DNA from 4 places in the Streptomyces sp. NPDC051218 genome. Region 1 is predicted to be linked to each of the others. Evidence: riboswitches for the same ligand, from Rfam matches in the RefSeq annotation. Region 1 holds a riboswitch; each other region holds the start of a gene.

What was found. Region 1 has a riboswitch for cyclic di-AMP ahead of ACIBCK_RS24465 (C40 family peptidase). Riboswitches for the same ligand answer to the same signal wherever they lie in the genome.
Region 2: another riboswitch for cyclic di-AMP. It lies ahead of ACIBCK_RS32055 (M23 family metallopeptidase); the one in region 1 lies ahead of ACIBCK_RS24465 (C40 family peptidase).
Region 3: another riboswitch for cyclic di-AMP. It lies ahead of ACIBCK_RS13150 (M23 family metallopeptidase); the one in region 1 lies ahead of ACIBCK_RS24465 (C40 family peptidase).
Region 4: another riboswitch for cyclic di-AMP. It lies ahead of ACIBCK_RS26950 (NlpC/P60 family protein); the one in region 1 lies ahead of ACIBCK_RS24465 (C40 family peptidase).

What each region holds. Positions count from the first base shown of each region.
Region 1 covers NZ_JBITEU010000008.1:211,891-216,343, reverse strand. Annotated here, with positions in the region: gene ACIBCK_RS24475 (LysE family translocator) at 1-545, shown strand, start outside; gene ACIBCK_RS24470 (DUF6328 family protein) at 523-1,089, opposite strand; gene ACIBCK_RS24465 (C40 family peptidase) at 1,254-1,727, opposite strand; cyclic di-AMP (ydaO/yuaA leader) riboswitch at 1,731-1,903, opposite strand; gene ACIBCK_RS24460 (hypothetical protein) at 2,258-2,566, opposite strand; gene ACIBCK_RS24455 (ATP-dependent Clp protease proteolytic subunit) at 2,574-3,209, opposite strand; gene ACIBCK_RS24450 (amidase) at 3,361-4,453, shown strand, end outside.
Region 2 covers NZ_JBITEU010000011.1:396,241-400,693, forward strand. Annotated here, with positions in the region: gene ACIBCK_RS32040 (alginate lyase family protein) at 1-607, shown strand, start outside; tRNA gene ACIBCK_RS32045 (tRNA-Met) at 674-747, shown strand; gene ACIBCK_RS32050 (PP2C family protein-serine/threonine phosphatase) at 852-2,006, shown strand; cyclic di-AMP (ydaO/yuaA leader) riboswitch at 2,209-2,355, shown strand; gene ACIBCK_RS32055 (M23 family metallopeptidase) at 2,367-3,455, shown strand; gene ACIBCK_RS32060 (aldo/keto reductase) at 3,597-4,453, shown strand, end outside.
Region 3 covers NZ_JBITEU010000003.1:486,792-491,244, forward strand. Annotated here, with positions in the region: gene ACIBCK_RS13135 (GNAT family N-acetyltransferase) at 1-44, opposite strand, end outside; gene ACIBCK_RS13140 (HPr family phosphocarrier protein) at 255-536, shown strand; gene ACIBCK_RS13145 (GntR family transcriptional regulator) at 679-1,365, opposite strand; gene ACIBCK_RS13150 (M23 family metallopeptidase) at 1,579-2,382, opposite strand; cyclic di-AMP (ydaO/yuaA leader) riboswitch at 2,395-2,557, opposite strand; gene ACIBCK_RS13155 (pitrilysin family protein) at 2,778-4,163, opposite strand; gene ACIBCK_RS13160 (M16 family metallopeptidase) at 4,160-4,453, opposite strand, start outside.
Region 4 covers NZ_JBITEU010000009.1:249,657-254,109, forward strand. Annotated here, with positions in the region: gene ACIBCK_RS26940 (NlpC/P60 family protein) at 1-697, opposite strand, end outside; gene ACIBCK_RS26945 (hypothetical protein) at 1,017-1,370, shown strand; gene ACIBCK_RS26950 (NlpC/P60 family protein) at 1,452-2,654, opposite strand; cyclic di-AMP (ydaO/yuaA leader) riboswitch at 2,662-2,819, opposite strand; gene pcrA (DNA helicase PcrA) at 3,063-4,453, shown strand, end outside.

The sequences.
Region 1 (4,453 bases):
ACGCCCTCACCTCCCGCCGTGCCGGAGTCGCCTGCGCGATCGGTGTGGCGGGCGGGCTCCTGGTGCACACGGCGCTCGCGGTGGCCGGGGTCGCGGCGGTCCTCGCGGCGGTACCCACCCTCTTCCGGGCGTTGCAGGCCGCGGGCGGGGCTTATGTGCTGTACCTCGGCTGTCGCGCCCTGCGGTCGGCCGCGCGACCGCTCGAAGACTTCGGGCCGCGGGACGGCGTGGAGCAGGCGGTGGCCGGGGGCAGTCTGCGGCAGGGCTTCTTCACCAACGCCCTCAACCCGAAGGCGCCCATCACCTTCCTCAGCGTGCTGCCCCAGTTCGTGCCCGCGGGCAGCCCCGCGATGCCGAGGACGCTGCTGCTCGCGTCCATCATCGTGGCCCTCGCCCTGGTGTGGTTCCCGGTCGTCGCCGTCCTGGTCGACCGGCTCGGGCGGTGGTTGCGCAGGCCGCGTACGGCCCGTGCCATCGAGGGCGGCACCGGCGCGGCGCTCAGCGTCCTCGGCGTGGTGCTCCTCACCGAGGCCCTGCTGGCCTGACGCCGTCCGACGTGGCCGATTCCTTGCCGTCGTCACCCCGGCCCTCGGTCTTGTCCGCCGCGCCACGCACCAGGAGGGGGAGCAGGCCCCACAGGCCCGCACACACCACCATCGTGCCCGCGGCGGCGATGATCCCGCCGGTTCGGCCCACCGCCACGTCGACGACCAGGAGCACGGCGCCGGAGACCGCGAACACCAGGACACCGAGGCCGATGCCGGCGAGGCGGGACGACACGCGCACGATCAGCGGCTTGGCCCGCTGCCCGAACAGCGACCTGTGCACGGCTGCCGGAGCGGTGAACAACGCCGCGGCGAGCACGGCGAGCAGCAGCGTGGTCACATACGTGGCGCGCTGCATCGTGTCGAGCGAGGGGAAGCGCTCGGTGAAGGCGAGCGTCAGCAGGAAGGCGAAAAGGATCTGCACCCCGGCCTGCGTGACCCGCAGTTCCTGGAGGATCTCCGCGAAATTGCGATCGGCGCGTTCGAAGCGCGTCTCGTTGCGGGACGGTCCGCCCCCGGTGGAGGAGCTGTTGTTTTCGGCCATGGCGCACGAGTATCCGCGTCGACGTGCTCCACGCCTGGCGGGCGCGCCGGTCGGAGGGCTTGGCGGAGGGCCTGACGGAGGGTCGGGCGAGCGGTGGTGGCGGCCGTGCGGGCCGCCGCCACCGCCCCAGGCCGAGCCTGTGACCGGCGATCAGTGACGGGCCATCAGCGCACCCGCCCGTAGGAGACGCTCTTCGTCCAGATCTTCTCGAGCCGCACCACGGTGTTCGACTTCGGGGCGTGCCAGATCCGGCCCTTGCCCGCGTAGATCCCGACGTGGTAGACGTTCCGGCCGGAGTGGAAGAAGACCAGGTCACCGCGGGTGCGATTGGATGCCGAGATGTGGCGGGTCTTGTTGTACTGCTGTCCGGCGGTGCGTGGCAGTTTCTTGCCCGCGCGCTTGAACGAGTACTGGGTCAGGCCGGAGCAGTCGAACCGGTTCGGTCCCGTCGCTCCGTAGCCGTACGGGGAGCCCTTCTTGGAGGCGGCGATCTTGAGCGCCTTGGTCCCGTGTGTCGCGGCCTCTGCCTCCGACGTGAGCCCTGGGGCCACGATGGTCCCGCCTACGACGGCGAGTGTGAGGGCCGATACCGAACCGGCCCTGGTGAGCAGCGACGGGACGTGATGCAGCGCGGTCATGCGCAACCCTTCGTCAACCGCCTGTGAAGGATGACCTGTCGGATTCGGGCTGACAAAGTTGCCCGGCCGCGCTGTGCGGCTTCACCCCAAGGGCCGGCGTCCGGACTCTCCGGACCGACCCGTCATGCCTGGGTCCTCCACTCCTGCCGATGCACCGATGTCGACCGGTCATCCGGGCGGCGGCAGGACTCGGCGTCCGCCCGGACCGCCCCGCCGCTGTGGCGGGGGCTTGTCGTCGAAAGGGATCTTGACCCGTGAAGGGCGCAAATTCCGAGCCGAAACGGCCTTTTGTGAAGCTACTCACGGCTGAACCGTTCGGGTGGACAAGGTCCGTTTCGTGGTCCGGTCGCGGTGAAGGGCGATCGTGCGACCAGCACCGGAACGAGTAATTCCGGCCCACGCGTACACATCTGACGCAACTGAAGACAGCCCGAAAAACGATGATTGTCTACGCCGAACGAGGTAGCCCGTTTGGTTCGTTTGAGATCGGGCCGGGACGCATCGGGCGTCGGACCGGGGGTGACGGGGGCTCAGGACGCCGTCGCGGGCGGCACGGTGACCCGGCAGGACCGCCGCTCCCCGTCGAGCACGCGCAGGGCCCGTGCCAACGTCGGCGCGTGCACCGCGCTCTCGCCCCGCTGGTGCATGAGCGTCAGCGCGTCCCGCAGGGCGGTCGCGCTGCCGACCAGGGCCTGGGCGGCGCGCAGTCCGCCGTAGGTGTCCGATGCGCGGGCCGGGTTGATCCGGCCCACCAGGTCGACCACTTCGAGGTACCGGTCGATCAACTCGCCCTCGGCGCGCGTGAGTGCGGGCAGGGGAGGAAGTTCGGGTGGCAGCATCGCCGGTTCACCCCGCGTCCTTGGTGCGCGGGGACGGCTTGCGGCTCGCGACGATGCGGTCCACCAGGCCGTAGTCAACTGCCTCGGTCGCGCTGAGGATCTTGTCCCGCTCGATGTCGTCGCGGACGCGTTCCGCGCTCTGCCCCGTGTGTTGCACGAGCAGCTTCTCCAGTTGGGCGCGGGTGCGCAGGAGTTCGTCGGCCTGGATCGCCAGATCGGAGGCCTGGCCGTGCACCGGCTCGGCGAGTGAGGGCTGGTGGATGAGGACCCGGGCGCCGGGCAGCGCGTGCCGCTTACCGGGTGTGCCCGCGGCCAGCAGGACCGCCGCCGCCGACGCGGCCTGCCCCAGGCAGGTCGTCTCCACGTCGCAGGAGACGAACTGGATCGTGTCGTAGATCGCGGTCATCGCGCTGAACGAGCCGCCGGGGGAGTTGATGTAGAGCGCGATGTCGCGCTCGGGCGCCAGGTATTCGAGGTGCATGAACTGCGCCATCACATCGTTGGCCGACGTGTCGTCGATCGGCGTCCCCAAGAAGACGATGCGCTCCTCCAGGAGCTTCGAGTACGGATCGAGGGTCCGCTGTCCGGTGCTCGTGCGCTCGGTGAACTCGGGCAGGACATAGCGGGCGAACGGTCGGTTCATGGCATGTCTCTCCTCTGCCGGGGTCGGATGCTCCCCAAGGCTTCCGTAAAAAATGTACAGGACGTACGTAACGTAGGAGTGAGGTGGCGCGACGGCGTGGGCATGCTCCGCCTCGTCGTGATCTCCCGCCCCGAGCCGAAGGCGTCGCCCAATGAGCCCTGAAGCCCCGCTCGTCCACCTCACCGCCCGCGAACTCGCCGTCAGGATCCGCGCCCGGGAGCTGTCGGCCCGCGAGGTCGTCCAGGCGCACCTGGAGCGGATCGAGCAGGCCAACGGTCCCGTCAACGCGGTGGTGACCGTGGTGGCGGAGCGCGCCCTCGACGAAGCGCGCACCGCCGACGAGGCCGCCGCGCACGGCGAACCGCTCGGCCCGCTGCACGGGCTGCCCGTCGCCCACAAGGACACCCACGACACACACGGCATCCGGACCACGTATGGGACACCGCTCCTCGCCGACAACGTCCCCAACCGGGACGAGTTGATCGTCGAGCGCATCCGCGCCGCCGGGGCGATCACCATCGGCAAGACCAACGTGCCCGAGTTCGCGGCCGGTTCGCACACCGTCAACCCGCTCTTCGGGGCCACCCGCAACCCGTACGACCTCCGGCGGTCGGCGGGCGGCAGCAGCGGGGGAGCGGCGGCCGCGCTCGCGTGCGGCATGCATCCCCTGGCCGACGGCAGTGACATGGGCGGTTCTCTGCGCAACCCCGCGTCGTTCTGCAACGTGGTGGGTCTGCGCCCCTCGCCGGGCCGGGTACCGAGCTGGCCGGAGACCGCCCCCTGGTCGACCATGACGGTGCAGGGGCCGATGGCGCGGACGGTCGCCGACGCCGCTCTGCTGCTGTCCGTCGTCGCCGGGCCCGACCCGCGCTCGCCGATCGCCCTGGAGACACCGGGGAGCGCGTTCGGCGGATCGCTGGAACGGGATGTGCGCGGGCTGCGGATCGCCTGGTCGCCCGACCTGGGAGGAGCGGTGCCCGTCGACCGCGAGGTCAGGGACGTGCTCGCGCCCGCCGCCACGGTCTTCGCCGACCTCGGGTGCACGGTCGAAGAGGCGTGCCCCGATCTGTCCGGCGCCGACGAGGTGTTCCGCACCTTCCGCGCATGGCAGTTCCATCTGGCGCTCGGCGGGCTCCTGAAGACCGAGGAGAAACGGATTAAAAACAGCCTGGTCCGGAATATCCGACAAGGCGCCATACTCACCGGTGTCGACCTGGAGCGGGCCACCGTGCTGCACGGTCAAC
Region 2 (4,453 bases), on a different contig from region 1:
AGGCGCGGCCGACTTCAACGGCAACTGGGATCTCCTGATGGCCGACGCGACCATCAGCATGGCGGTCTTCCTCGACGACCACGAGTCCTTCGAGAAGGCGGTGACCCACTTCAGGACCCGGGTGCCCGCCTACTTCTACCTGGAGTCGGACGGCCCGCTTCCCGTCTCGCCCGCGGGCAGCGGCATCAACACCCCGGAGAAGCTCCAGAAGTACTGGTTCGGGCAGAAGACCTTCGCCGACGGGCTCTCCCAGGAGACCTGCCGGAACTTCAAGCACGCCAGCTACTCGCTCGCGGCCACCGCGCACATCGCGGAGACCGCCTGGCACCAGGGCGTCGACCTGTACGGCGAGGTCAAGGAGCGGCTGCGGGCCGCGCTGGAATTCCACTCCACGTACCAGCTGGGCGCCAAGGCGCCCGACTGGCTGTGCGGCGGCCGGGTGCAGCGCGACATGGGGCCCGACACCGAGGTCGGCCTCAACCACCTGCGCGAGCGGCTGAAGCTGGACCTGCCGCAGACGCAGAGGCTCACGCTCGAGCAGCGGCCCGAGGGGACGGACGACCTGTTCGTGGCCTGGGAGACGCTGACGCACGCGGAGAACGCCTGAGCGAGCGGCCGTCGCGCAGCCGGTTCGCTTTCACTCCCTCTGATGGCGTAGAGTTGCATTCAACGGCGCGGGGTGGAGCAGCTCGGTAGCTCGCTGGGCTCATAACCCAGAGGTCGCAGGTTCAAATCCTGTCCCCGCTACTGAAGACCGAAGGCCCGGATCCAGAAATGGATCCGGGCCTTCGGCGTACCCCGCTCGGCCCACACCGGTCGCCCCGAGCCGCCGCTCCGGGAACCCTGAGTGAGTGGGGCAGCGAGGAGGAAGTGGCGGGGGCGGCAAGCGTCCCGATGTCCGGCACGAGCGGGCGCTCGTACGGGCTCTTCCCCTGCTGCTCATCGTCGTCGGGGTCGTCTACGACGTGTCGACCCCGCCCAGGTTCACCGCCGTGCCCCTCTTCACCGCCGCCCCGCTCGTCGCGGCGCCCTTCTACTCGCTGATCAGCACCGCCCTCATCGGCGTCGGCTCCTGTGCCGCGGTGCTCGCCCTGCACTTCAAGAACGACACCACCACCGACGTGGAGGCCGTCACCGAGCTGATCACGGTGGTGACCGTCGCCGTCCTCGCCGTGCTCATCAACCGTGTCGTACGCCGCAGCGACGAACAGCTCGCCTCCGCCCGCTCCATCGCCGAGGCCGCCCAGCGCGCCGTACTGCCGCAGCCGGACCCACGGATCGGCGGCCTCGACGTCGCGGCGCGGTACGAGGCGGCGGAGGCCGACGCCTTCATCGGGGGTGACCTGTACGCCGTGCAGGACACACCGCACGGCGTACGCGTCATCGTCGGCGACGTACGGGGCAAGGGAATGGGCGCGGTGGCGGCCGTCGCCGTCGTGATCGGGGCGTTCCGGGAGGCCGCCGAGCAGGAGTCCACGCTGGAGGCCGTGGCGCAGCGCCTGGAGCGCGCCCTCGCGCGGGAGGGCACGCGGCGCGACGGGCTCGACGCCTTCGAGGGGTTCACCACCGCCGTGCTCGCGGAGATCTCGCACGGCGACGGTCTGGTGCGTCTGATCAACCGCGGGCACCCGGGGCCGCTGCTCCTGCGCGGTGACGGGCGGCTGTGCGTCCTGGCCGCCACCGAGCCCGCGCTGCCGCTCGGGATGGGGGAACTGGGTGCCTGGCCGGACCGCGCGGACGAGACGGAGTTCCCGCCGGGGGCGATGCTGCTGCTCTACACCGACGGGCTCTCCGAGGCGCGTGACGTCCGGGGTGAGTTCTACAACCCCGCCGCCCGGCTCGGCGGCCGGATCTTCCCGGGGCCCCACGGACCCGACGCGCTCCTGGCGACACTCGTCGAGGAGGTGCGGCGGCACACCGGCGGCGGAGCAACCGACGACATGGCACTGCTCGCGGTGCGGCGGCCGATGTCACCAGCCGTGACCGAAGGACACCACTCCGCATAACAACTGACGCACTGTCAAGGAGATGTGAAGCTCCGGTGCGTGAAGAAGTGGGGTCAACTCGCCCCGTTCCGGACCCCCGTGTCCCGATAAGTACGGGCCAAAGCCGTTAACGATCAGTCGGAACAGCTTGGAATACGACCCTGCTGTCTATTAACGTTCGATAACGCAGCGCGGTCGTCCCAGCCGTCACTCGAGTCGGCTCCGCGCGCACGCGCCTAATCCCGAAAGGGAGCCGGGGAACCACTAATTGGGGTGAATCGGGCATCTGTGCCTCCGTGCCAGATGTTCGTAGGAGACCTTCCTGCTCCGAACCCGTCAGCTAACCCGGTAGGCGAGAAGGAAGGAAAGGAGTGCGCCCCAGTGGCGTCCAACCGCCCTGCCCCCCAAGGCGTGTACGTACCGAACGACGACGATTTCGGTGGGTACGACGATGATTCTTCCTGGGAGGAATGGAATCCCACCGAGGAGTCCATCCGTCCCGTCCGCGGCAGGCACCGCGTCCACAAGCGGAGCGGTGGCGGGCTCGCCCGCAGCTCCACGGTTCTCGGCGTAGGCGTCATCGCCGCCGTCGGCGCGGGCGGCATCGCCACCGCGCAGGGCGGCAAGCCCCCGGTGGCCATCGAGATGCCGGACCTCTCGGCCGTCACGGACTCGCTGCCGGAGGCCAAGTCGCTTCCGGGCGTGGGGTCCTTGATATCCGACGACTCCGACAACTCCGCCGCCGCGGGCCAGAACGTGGCCGTGGCCGCGGCGCCCCTGAGCGCCGCCGGAGTCAGCACCGCCGACGCCGAGCAGGGCACCACGGACGCGGGCGAGGCACTGCGGGCCCGCATCATGGAGCAGGCCGAGAACCAGCAGGACCAGGCGGACGACGCCGTCCAGAAGGCGGCCGAAGAAGCAGCCGTCAAGGAGGCCGCCGCGCAGGCCGCCGCCAAGCAGTCCGCGGCCGAGAAGAAGATCGCCGCCGAGAAGGCAGCCGCCAAGAAGAAGGCCGAGGCCGCCGCGAAGAAGAAGGCCGAGGCGGAGCGCCTGGCCAAGCTCGCGAAGAGCTTCACCCTTCCCGTCGCCTCGTACACGCTCACCGGCACCTTCGGTCAGCCCGGCTCCATGTGGTCCTCCGGCTACCACACGGGCCTGGACTTCGCGGCTCCCACGGGCACGCCCATCAAGGCCATCCACTCCGGCACCATCAAGGAGGCCGGCTGGGCGGGGGCCTACGGCTACCGCACGATCCTCGAACTCGACGACGGCACCGAGCTGTGGCTCTGCCACCAGTCCTCGATGAACGTCAGCGCGGGCCAGAAGGTCACCACCGGCGAGACCATCGGCCGCGTCGGCGCGACCGGCAACGTCACCGGCGCCCACCTCCACCTGGAGGTCCACCCGGGCGGCGACTCCACCGGGGTCGACCCGGCGGCGTGGCTGCGCGGCAAGGGCCAGTCCCTCTGAGGTAACCCCGAACCCCGGCGGTCCTGGCGCCAACCCCCCGGCGCCAGGGCTGCCGGTTCGGCGTACCCACTGCCCGTGCCCGGATGGAATCGGCATCCCGCTGGGCGGAATTCCGTGGTCCGTACAGGCGTTGAGCCCCGTATGACTTCTCTCCGCAAGCTTGGCTCGTCCGACCTCGAGGTCTTCCCGCTCGCCCTGGGTGGCAACGTCTTCGGCTGGACGGCCGACGAGGCGCAGTCCTTCTCCGTGCTCGACGCCTACACCGCCGCGGGCGGCAACTTCGTCGACACCGCCGACGTCTACTCGGCCTGGGTGCCCGGCAACAAGGGCGGCGAGTCCGAGACGGTCATCGGCAACTGGCTCGCCGCGCGCGGCAACCGCTCCGACGTCGTGCTCGCCACCAAGGTCGGCGCCCACCCCGACTACAAGGGCCTGTCCGCGAACACCATCAAGTCCGGTGTCGAGGAGTCGCTGCGCCGCCTGCGCACCGACTACATCGACCTCTTCTACACGCACTACGACGACCCGACCGTCCCCGTCGAGGAGATCATCGGCGCCCTCGACGAGCTGGTGACGTCCGGCAAGGTGCGCGCCATCGCCGCGTCGAACGTGACCCCCGAGCGGCTCCAGGAGTTCCTCGACTTCTCCGACCGCGAGGGCCTCGCCCGCTACTCGGTCCTCCAGCCGCACTACAACCTCGTCTCGCGCGACACGTACGAGGGACCGCTGGAGCAGGTCGCCTCGCGCTCCGGCCTGGCCGCCGTCCCGTACTACGCGCTGGCCTCCGGCTTCCTGACCGGCAAGTACCGCCCGGGTGCGCAGGTCGACAGCGCGCGGGCCGAGGGCGCGGGCAAGCACCTGGACACCGACCGCGGCCTGCGCGTGCTCGCCGCCCTCGACCAGGTCGCCCAGGCGCGCGGCGCCGAGGTCGCGACCGTGGCCCTCGCGTGGCTCGCCGCGCAGCCGACGGTGGCGGCGCCGATCGCGTCGGCCCGTAC
Region 3 (4,453 bases), on a different contig from region 1:
TCCCAGTGGGAGGGGTATGCGTGCCGGTCCGACGGGGTCTGCATGGGCCCAGAGTACGGGTCGCGGCGGCGCCATGGCCGGGGCAGGCTAGGAGACGTCGAAGGCGGGACGAGGGCCCCGCGGCACGAGGACGTACGGTCGACGGAGGACGGACCATCGGTCGGCACGGTACGGACGATCGGCCGGCGGAGCACTCGCGACGGCATGAGACACTGGTCTAGACAACTGTGAGACATCTGGAAGGGCAGCAACACATGGCTGAGCGCCGCGTCAACGTCGGCTGGGCCGAGGGCCTTCACGCCCGACCCGCCTCCATCTTCGTCCGCGCGGCCACCGCCGCCGGCGTCCCCGTGACGATCGCCAAGGCTGACGGCAACCCCGTGAACGCCGCCTCCATGCTCGCGGTGCTCGGCCTGGGCGCGCAGGGTGGCGAGGAGATCACCCTCGCCTCCGACGCCGAGGGCGCGGACGCCGCTCTCGACCGTCTGGCGAAGCTGGTCGCGGACGGCCTCGAGGAGCTTCCCGAGACCGTCTGATAAAGACTGTTACTCATACGCCGAAGGGCCTGCCCCGAAATAGGGGTGGGCCCTTCAGTGTTTTCTTTCCGCTATTCGGGCAGCAGAAATAATGCCCCGCCCAATAGCACTTCTATGCACTTCTTTGTATACGGCGCCTTTGTTAAAGGCGCAGACCCGCTGTGTTTACGGAAGGTTGCGAACCCCTCACGCCGGAGAGCTGGCGCACGAACCGCGGCCGGTGCGCGGCTGCCGTCCGCTCCGTGTGCTGCGCGGTGAGCGCACGGGCCCGCTCCGCGTCCCCGCGGGCGACCGCGTCGACTATCGCGGCGTGCTCCGCCCAGGCCTCCGCGGGGGCGGCCGACGCCTCGACCACGTACATCCAGGCGATCTTGTGCCGGAGCTGGGTGAGCAGTGCCGTGAGGCCGGGGCTGCCGGACGCCTGGGCGAGCGTCTCGTGGAACCAGCCGCCCAGGGAACGCAGATCCTCGCTCCGGCCGCGCCTCGATCGCTCCTGGCCGAGCCTGACGAGGCCGCGCAGGACCTTCAGGTGCGCCTCCGTGCGGCGCTGTGCGGCGCGGGCCGCGCCCAGCGGCTCCAGGAGCGCGCGGACCTCCAGGAGGTCGGCAGCGTCCTGTTCGGTGGGCTCGGCGACACACGCGCCCGCGTGCCGGCGCGTGACGACGAAGCCCTCGGCCTCCAGGGTGCGCAGGGCCTCACGGACGGGGACGCGGGAGACCCCGTAGCGGCGCGCGAGCAGTTCCTCGGTGAGCCGGCCGCCCCGTTCGTAGACACCGGAGACGATGTCGTCCCGGATGGCCGTGCATACCGAGTGCGCGGGAATGCGCATGACTGACCTCCGCCTTAATCCCCGCGAAACGCGGTCTGTCGACGCCTGTTCGGCGACTCTATTGCAGAGCCGCCGAATTTCCGATGGTCGGCCGAAATCCGGGGATACTTTTGGCCAACGGAGATACGGGAACGGCGAAAGCCCCGGCTCTCGACGAGCCGGGGCTTTCGGTGAATCAGGTGCGCTTCGTGCGACCGCCTTGGATCTCCGGGATCAGACGTTGACGCCGTGCGAGCGGAGGTACGAGACGGGGTCGATGTCCGTGCCGTAGTCCGCGCCGGTGCGGGCCTCGAAGTGGAGGTGCGGGCCGCTGGAGTTGCCGGTGGAGCCGGAGAGGCCGATCTGCTGGCCCGGAGTGACCGCCTGGCCGACCGTGACACCGAGGGACGACATGTGGCCGTACTGGGTGTACGTGCCGTCGTTCATCTTGATGACCACGTTGTTGCCGTAGGCGCCGCCCCAGCCGGCCTCGACGACGGTGCCGGAGCCGACCGCGTGGACCGAGGTGCCGGACGCGGCGTGGAAGTCGACGCCGGTGTGACTGCCGGAGGACCACATGGCGCCACCGGTCTGGTAACCCGTGGAGATGGACGAGCCGGTGATCGGCGACACGTAGCTGTTGAGGCGCTTGCGCTCGGCCTCGCGCGCGGCACGCTCCTTGGCCTCGCGCTCCTTCTTGGCCTTGGCCTTCGCCTCGGCCTCGGCCTTGCGCTTGGCCTCCTCGGCCTTCTTCTTGGCGGCCTCTTCGGCCTTCTTGGCCGCTGCGGCGTCGTCGGCGGCCTGCTGCTGGGCAGCGGCCTGCGCGTCGACGCTCTGGGCGAGCGAGTCGCCCACGGAGATCGCCTGGGTGAGGCCGGTGTGCTGGGGAGTCACCGCGTCGTCGGCGGCGAGCGCCGGAGCGGCCAGGCCTCCGATGACACCGGTGGTGGTGAGGGCGGCGACGCCCGCCACGTTCGCGGTCGTACGCGTGAGGCGGCTCGGGCGACGGTGCTTCCCGGTGGCACGGGTGAACGCCATGAAGCGGCTGATCCTTTCCTTCCTTCTCGCCTACCGGGTTAGCTGACGGGTTCGGAGCAGGAAGGTCTCCTACGAGTCCCTCACCTCACGGCGAGGTTCCCGATTCACCCCAAGGGACATGTGGGTCCCCGGCTCCCCTGGCTCGCGCCGTACGGGGACTCGGCGATGACTGTCCGGTGCCGCGGGCGCGGCGTACTGCATGACGAACAGCCGGACCAGACGCTAAGCGGGTCATCTTTCAAACGACAAACGGATCAGAGCTTTTGTAGCGCACGCCACAGGTCAGACACGTAACCTCCATACTAATTCGGACATATGAGGACCCCAGCAGCGTTTTCCCGCCACTGGGGTCCCGATATGTCCTGACTATCACTCAGTTCAGGCGCACCCCGCACTCACCCCGTGACCACACTCACTTCACCGATGCCGAGCGCCCTGACGGGCTCCTCGATCTGCGACGCGTCTCCCACGAGCACCGTCACCAGACGGTCCACGGGGAAGGCGCTCACCACGGCGGCGGTGGCCTCCACGGTGCCGGTCTCGGCCAACTGGCGGTACAGCTGGGCCTGGAAGTCGTCCGGCAGGTGCTGCTCGACCTGGTCGGCGAGGGTGGCCGCGACGGACGCCGCCATCTCGTACTTGAGCGGGGCGACGCCCACCAGGTTCTGCACGGCGACGTCGCGCTCGGCGTCCGTGAGGCCGTCGGCGGCGAGGGTGCGCAGGACCTTCCACAGGTCGTCGAGGGCCGGGCCGGTGGACTCGGTGTCCACGGAGCCGCTGATGGCGAGCATCGCCGCGCCGCTGCCGTCCGGAGCGGAACGCAGGACCTGGGCGAACGACCGTACGCCGTAGGTGTATCCCTTCTCCTCGCGCAGGACGCGGTCCAGGCGTGAGGTGAGGGTGCCGCCCAGGCAGTACGTGCCGAGCACCTGCGCGGGCCACACGCGGTCGTGCCGGTCCGGGCCCACGCGGCCGATGAGCAACTGCGTCTGGACGGCTCCCGGGCGGTCCACGATGACGACACGTCCGGTGTCGTCCGCGGTCACCGGGGGCACCGGACGCGGCTCGGCGGTGCCACCCGTCCAGGCGCCGATGGTGTCGGCGAGGACGGCGTCCAGGTCGACGCCGGTCAGGTCGCCCACGATCACGGCGGTCGCCGTCGCGGGACGCACGTGCTTCTCGTAGAAGGTGCGCACCGCGGCCGAGTCGATGGCCGTGACCGTCTCCTCGGTGCCCTGGCGGGGGCGCGACATGCGGGAGGTCGCCGGGAAGAGCTGCCGGGACAGCTCCTTGGCGGCGCGGCGCCCCGGGTTCGCGGCCTCGTGCGGGATCTCGTCCAGGCGGTTGCGTACGAGGCGTTCGATCTCGCTGTCCGCGAAGGCGGGAGCACGCAGGGCGTCGGAGAGCAGGCCGAGCGCCTTCGGGAGGCGCGAGAGCGGGACTTCGAGGGAGACACGGACGCCGGGGTGGTCGGCGTGCGCGTCCATGGTGGCGCCGCAGCGGTCGAGTTCGGCGGCGAAGTCCTCGGCGGAGTGCTTGTCGGTGCCTTCGTTGAAGGCCCTCGCCATGATGGTGGCGACGCCGTCCAGGCCCGCGGGCTCTGCTTCGAGCGGGGCTTCGAGGTGGACCTCCACGGCGACGACCTGCTGGCCGGGGCGGTGGCAACGCAGCACGGTGAGGCCGTTGTCCAGGGTGGCGCGCTCGGGCGCGGGGAAGGCCCACGGCCGTGCGGTGCCCGCCTGGGGCTGCGGGTGGAACTGCATCGTTGCGGCCTCGCTCACTTCGCCGCCTCCTCTTCGTCCTCGTCGGTGGCTTCGTCGGCCTCGGGGGCGATGGGCTCGTACACGAGCACCGCGCGGTTGTCGGGGCGCAGGCGGGCAGCCGCGGCCGCCTTGACCTCTTCGGCGGTGACGTCCAGGACGCGCTTGACGGCGGTGAGGGCGAGCTGCGGGTCACCGAACAGGACGGCGTACCGGCACAGTTCGTCCGCGCGGCCGGAGACCGTGGAGAGGCGGTCGAGCCACTCGCGCTCCAGCTGCGCCTGGGCGCGCTCCATCTCCTCGTCGGTGGG
Region 4 (4,453 bases), on a different contig from region 1:
CCTTGGCGGGGGCGTCAGGGGCGCCCGCAGCGCCGTCACGGCCCGCGTCGCGGGATGCCCGGTCCCCGCCCGTGAGCTCCGCCCGCTGGTCGTCGGTGAGCTGCGCCAGGAGCCGCTTGGCCGCGCCGAGCTTTCCGTTGACCGTCTTCTTGTGCTTGCTCAGCTCCGCCTGGCGGGACTTGAGATGCGTCAGGGTGCCGTCGGCCTCGGTGCGCAGCTGGTCGATCTCCTGGAGCTGCTTCTGTACGCCGGCGACGGTCGCGGCCTGGCGGCTGTCGGCCCGGTCGGCGAGCGCGGCGCGTTCGAGGTACTGGTCGGGGTCGGAGGAGAGCGCGAGCTGGACGGACGGGTCGATGCCGCCGCTCCGGTACTGCGCGGTGGCGATCGAACCGAGCCCCTCCCGCGCCGAGTTGAGCTTCTCCGTCTTGCGGGCCGCTTCGTCACGCAGCTCGCTCAGGGACTTCTCGGCGCTCTCGGCCTTCTCCTTGGCGCCGTTGTACTTCTCGGTGGCGACCTCGGCCTCGCGGTAGAGCGCGTCGACCTTGGCCTTCACCTCGGCCGGGCCGAGCCGCGGGTCCGCATGTCCCGTGCCGTCGAAGGCGGTGGCCGTGGCGGCCCCGGCGAGGGCGATGGTGGCGGCGGTGCGGGCCGTATGGCCACTGAGCGAGCGCTGTTTCGGCTTGCGGTGCGCTGCCACGTAGAGGGCTCCTTATGGTTCCGGCAGCGGCCCGCACAGGGGGAGCGGGCCGCCGCCGGATTCTCGGCGGTGGTGGCCGACTGCCGCCCCTGGTCCGGACGGCGGTGGGGAGCCGGTCACCTGACGAAGGACGCTAAACCTGACCGTCACGGGTTAGTGACGGATTGTGCGCAACTGACGGAAGTGCGTTGTCCAGTGGCCACGCGTGACCGTGCGAACCGCCGGACCGGCGCCCTTCGCATCGGCGCGTGACCGATGCGGTGCTCGGGACCCACCTGGCTACGGGGCGGTGATAAGGCCCCGGCTAGGCTCCGGAACCATGGACGTTCTCACCCATCTCTTCGTCGGCCTGCACATCATCGGCATCGCCTCCCTCCTGGGCGGCTTCCTCACCCAGATGAAGCAGATGGGCCAAGGCACGGCCCGCTTCAGCCCCGCGATGCTGCACGGCGCGCTCACGATGCTCGTCACGGGCGTGATCCTGGTGGGCCTGAACCAGGCGGACGACAACCCCGTCAACAACATCAAGATCGGCATCAAGATGGCCGTCCTGATCGTGATCCTCGCGCTGGTCTACGTGAAGCGCGACGAGGAGAAGGTGGACAAGGGGATGTTCGGCGCCGTCGGGTTGCTGACCGTCGTGAACATCTTCATCGCGGTCCTGTGGACCTGACGCCACCGACGAGAAACGGCCCTCCACGCGCGCGTGGAGGGCCGTTTCTCGTGAGGGTGTGACGGAGCGAGGGTGTGCCGGTTACGCGGGGCGGACCACGCTGTGGATCGGCATGTAGTAGATCGACTCGACGCGGACGTTCGCACCCGGCTTCGGGGCGTGGATCATCTTGCCGTCGCCGATGTAGATCCCCACGTGGCTGATGTCGTCGTAGAAGAAGACCAGGTCACCCGGCTTGGCATCGGCGGTCTTCACGGTCGAGCCGACCTTCACCTGGTCCCACGTCGTACGCGGCAGGGAGATCCCCGCGGCCTTCCACGCGTCCTGGGTGAGCCCGGAGCAGTCGTAGGAGTCGGGGCCTGTGGCGCCCCACACGTACGGCTTGCCGATCTGGGCCTCGGCGAAGTTGATCACCTTCGCGGCCTTCGTCGCGTAACCGCTGTCCGTGTCACCGGAGCCCGCGCCGGAGCCGGTGCCCGAGCCCGTGTCCGAACCGGAGCCCGCGTCAGGGGTCTCCTTGTCCTTCTCGCGCTCCTTGGCCGCGGCCTCTTCCGCCGCCTTGCGCTTGGCCTCCGCCTCGGCCTCCTGCTTGCGGGCCAGCTCGGCGGCCTTGCGCTTGGCCTCTTCTTCCTTCTTCTTCTCGATCGCCGCGAGCCGCGCCTTCTCCTCGGCCGTCAGATCCGAGAGCAGCGTGCGCGCCTGGCCCAGCTTCTTCTGGACGGTCTTCTTGCTCGTCTTGAGCTCGTCCCGCGAGTCGCTCAGCGTCTCCAGGCTCTCGGCTGCCTTCGTACGCTGCTTCGTCGCCGAGGCCTGCTGCGTCTGGTAGTCGTCGACCGCCTTCTTCTGGCGCGCGGTCAGCCGGTCCGACAGGTGGTTCTGGGCGAAGTACCCCTGCGGGTCTTCGGCGAGCATCATCGTGGCGGTGTCGGAGACCCCGCCGGTGCGGTACTGGGCCGCGGCGAACGTGCCCAGCTCCTGGCGGGCCTCGTTCAGCTTGTCGGTGCGCTCGGCCACATCGTCGAGAAGGGTGTCGACCTTCTTGCGCTGCTTGTCGGTGCGCTCCTTGACCGAGTTGTACTTCTGGGTGGCCACACCCGCCTGCTGGTAGAGGTCGTCGACCTTCTTCTGCACCTCTTCGAGGCTGGGCTTCCCGGGCGCGGACGGTGCCGCCTGCGCGCTCTGCGACAGGAGGGCCACGGAGGTCAGGGCCGCCGTCGTGATGCCGAGGGCGGGGGCGGTGCGTAGGCCGGCAATGCGGGTCCGCGGCTTGCGGTGCGACGCCAAGGGAGGCGACTCCTTCCGTAGACCGCCTACCGGGTTAGCTGTCGGGTTCGGGCGGGTGGTTCCGGAAGGTTGCCCTACAGTCCCGTACTTCGTACGGGACCGATTCACCCCAAGTTCATCGTGGGTCCCCGGCTCCGAGGAGATCGAACTCGGCGGAGGCCACCCGTTCCCGGCGGGGTTCGCCGGTGGGAGTACGAGCAGCCCGCGGAGCACGCTAGCCAACTCGTGTGGCCCGTGTGAAGGTTGATGTTCGATATGCCCGATACGTTTTCGTTACTTTACGAAGCTCTTGACGCGCGCACGTCGTGCCGAAGCGGAGAGTTACCGTCCGCGAGCGGGGCGTAAGCGGAGTGACGTGACCGGAACCCGGGGCGGGTTGTCAGTGGGGCCGCCTAGACTCGGGAGGCGATGAGCAGCCTCTTTGATGACAGCTTCCTGGCGGACCTCCAGCCCTCGCGGGCCTCGGAGGGGGAGCCCCCGCCGCCGCCCGAGGACAGTGCGCCGGAATCCGTTCCGCATGATCTGTTCGACGGGAAGTTCGACGCGCCCGTGCCCCGGGACGCGCACTACCGCGGCGGCGCCCCCCGCCCCGTGCTGGACCCGGCCGCCCTGCTCGACGGGCTGAACGAGAACCAGCGCGCGGCCGTCGTGCACGCGGACTCCCCGCTGCTCATCGTCGCGGGCGCCGGCTCCGGCAAGACCCGGGTCCTGACGCACCGCATCGCGTATCTCCTGGCCGAGCGGCACGTGCACCCGGGACAGATCCTGGCGATCACGTTCACGAACAAGGCCGCGGGCGAGATGAAGGAGCGCGTCGAGCAGCTCGTCGGGCCGCGGGCCAACGCGATGTGGGTGTCGACGTTCCACAGCGCGTGTGTCCGCATCCTGCGCCGCGAGTCGAAGAAGCTCGGCTTCACCTCGTCCTTCTCGATCTACGACGCCGCGGACTCCAAGCGGCTGATGGCGCTGGTCTGCCGCGATCTGGACATCGACCCGAAGAAGTTCCCGCCGAAGTCCTTCAGCGCCAAGATCTCGAACCTGAAGAACGAGCTGATCGACGAGGAGGCCTTCGCCGGGCAGGCCGCCGACGGCTTCGAGAAGACGCTCGCCCAGGCGTACGCGATGTACCAGTCGCGACTGCGCGAGGCGAACGCCCTCGACTTCGACGACCTGATCATGACGACGGTCCACATGTTCCGCGCGTTCCCGGACGTCGCCGAGCACTACCGCCGCCGCTTCCGCCACGTGATGGTCGACGAGTACCAGGACACCAATCACGCCCAGTACGCCCTGGTGCGCGAGCTGGTCGGCCCCTCCGGAGGCGAGGGGGACGACCCCGCCGAGCTGTGTGTCGTGGGTGACGCGGACCAGTCGATCTACGCCTTCCGCGGCGCGACGATCCGCAACATCCTCCAGTTCGAGGAGGACTACCCGAACGCGACGACGATCCTCCTGGAGCAGAACTACCGCTCCACGCAGACGATCCTGACCGCGGCCAACGCCGTCATCGAGCGCAACGAAAGCCGCCGCCCCAAGAACCTGTGGACCAACGCGGGCGCGGGCGCCGGCATCACGGGTTACGTCGCCGACACCGAGCACGACGAGGCGCAGTTCGTCGCCGACGAGATCGACCGGCTCACCGACGCGGGCGACGCGAAGGCGGGCGACGTCGCGATCTTCTACCGGACGAACGCGCAGTCCCGTGTCTTCGAAGAGATCTTCATCCGTGTCGGCCTGCCCTACAAGGTCGTCGGTGGCGTCCGCTTCTACGAGCGCAAGGAGGTCCGGGACGTCCTCGC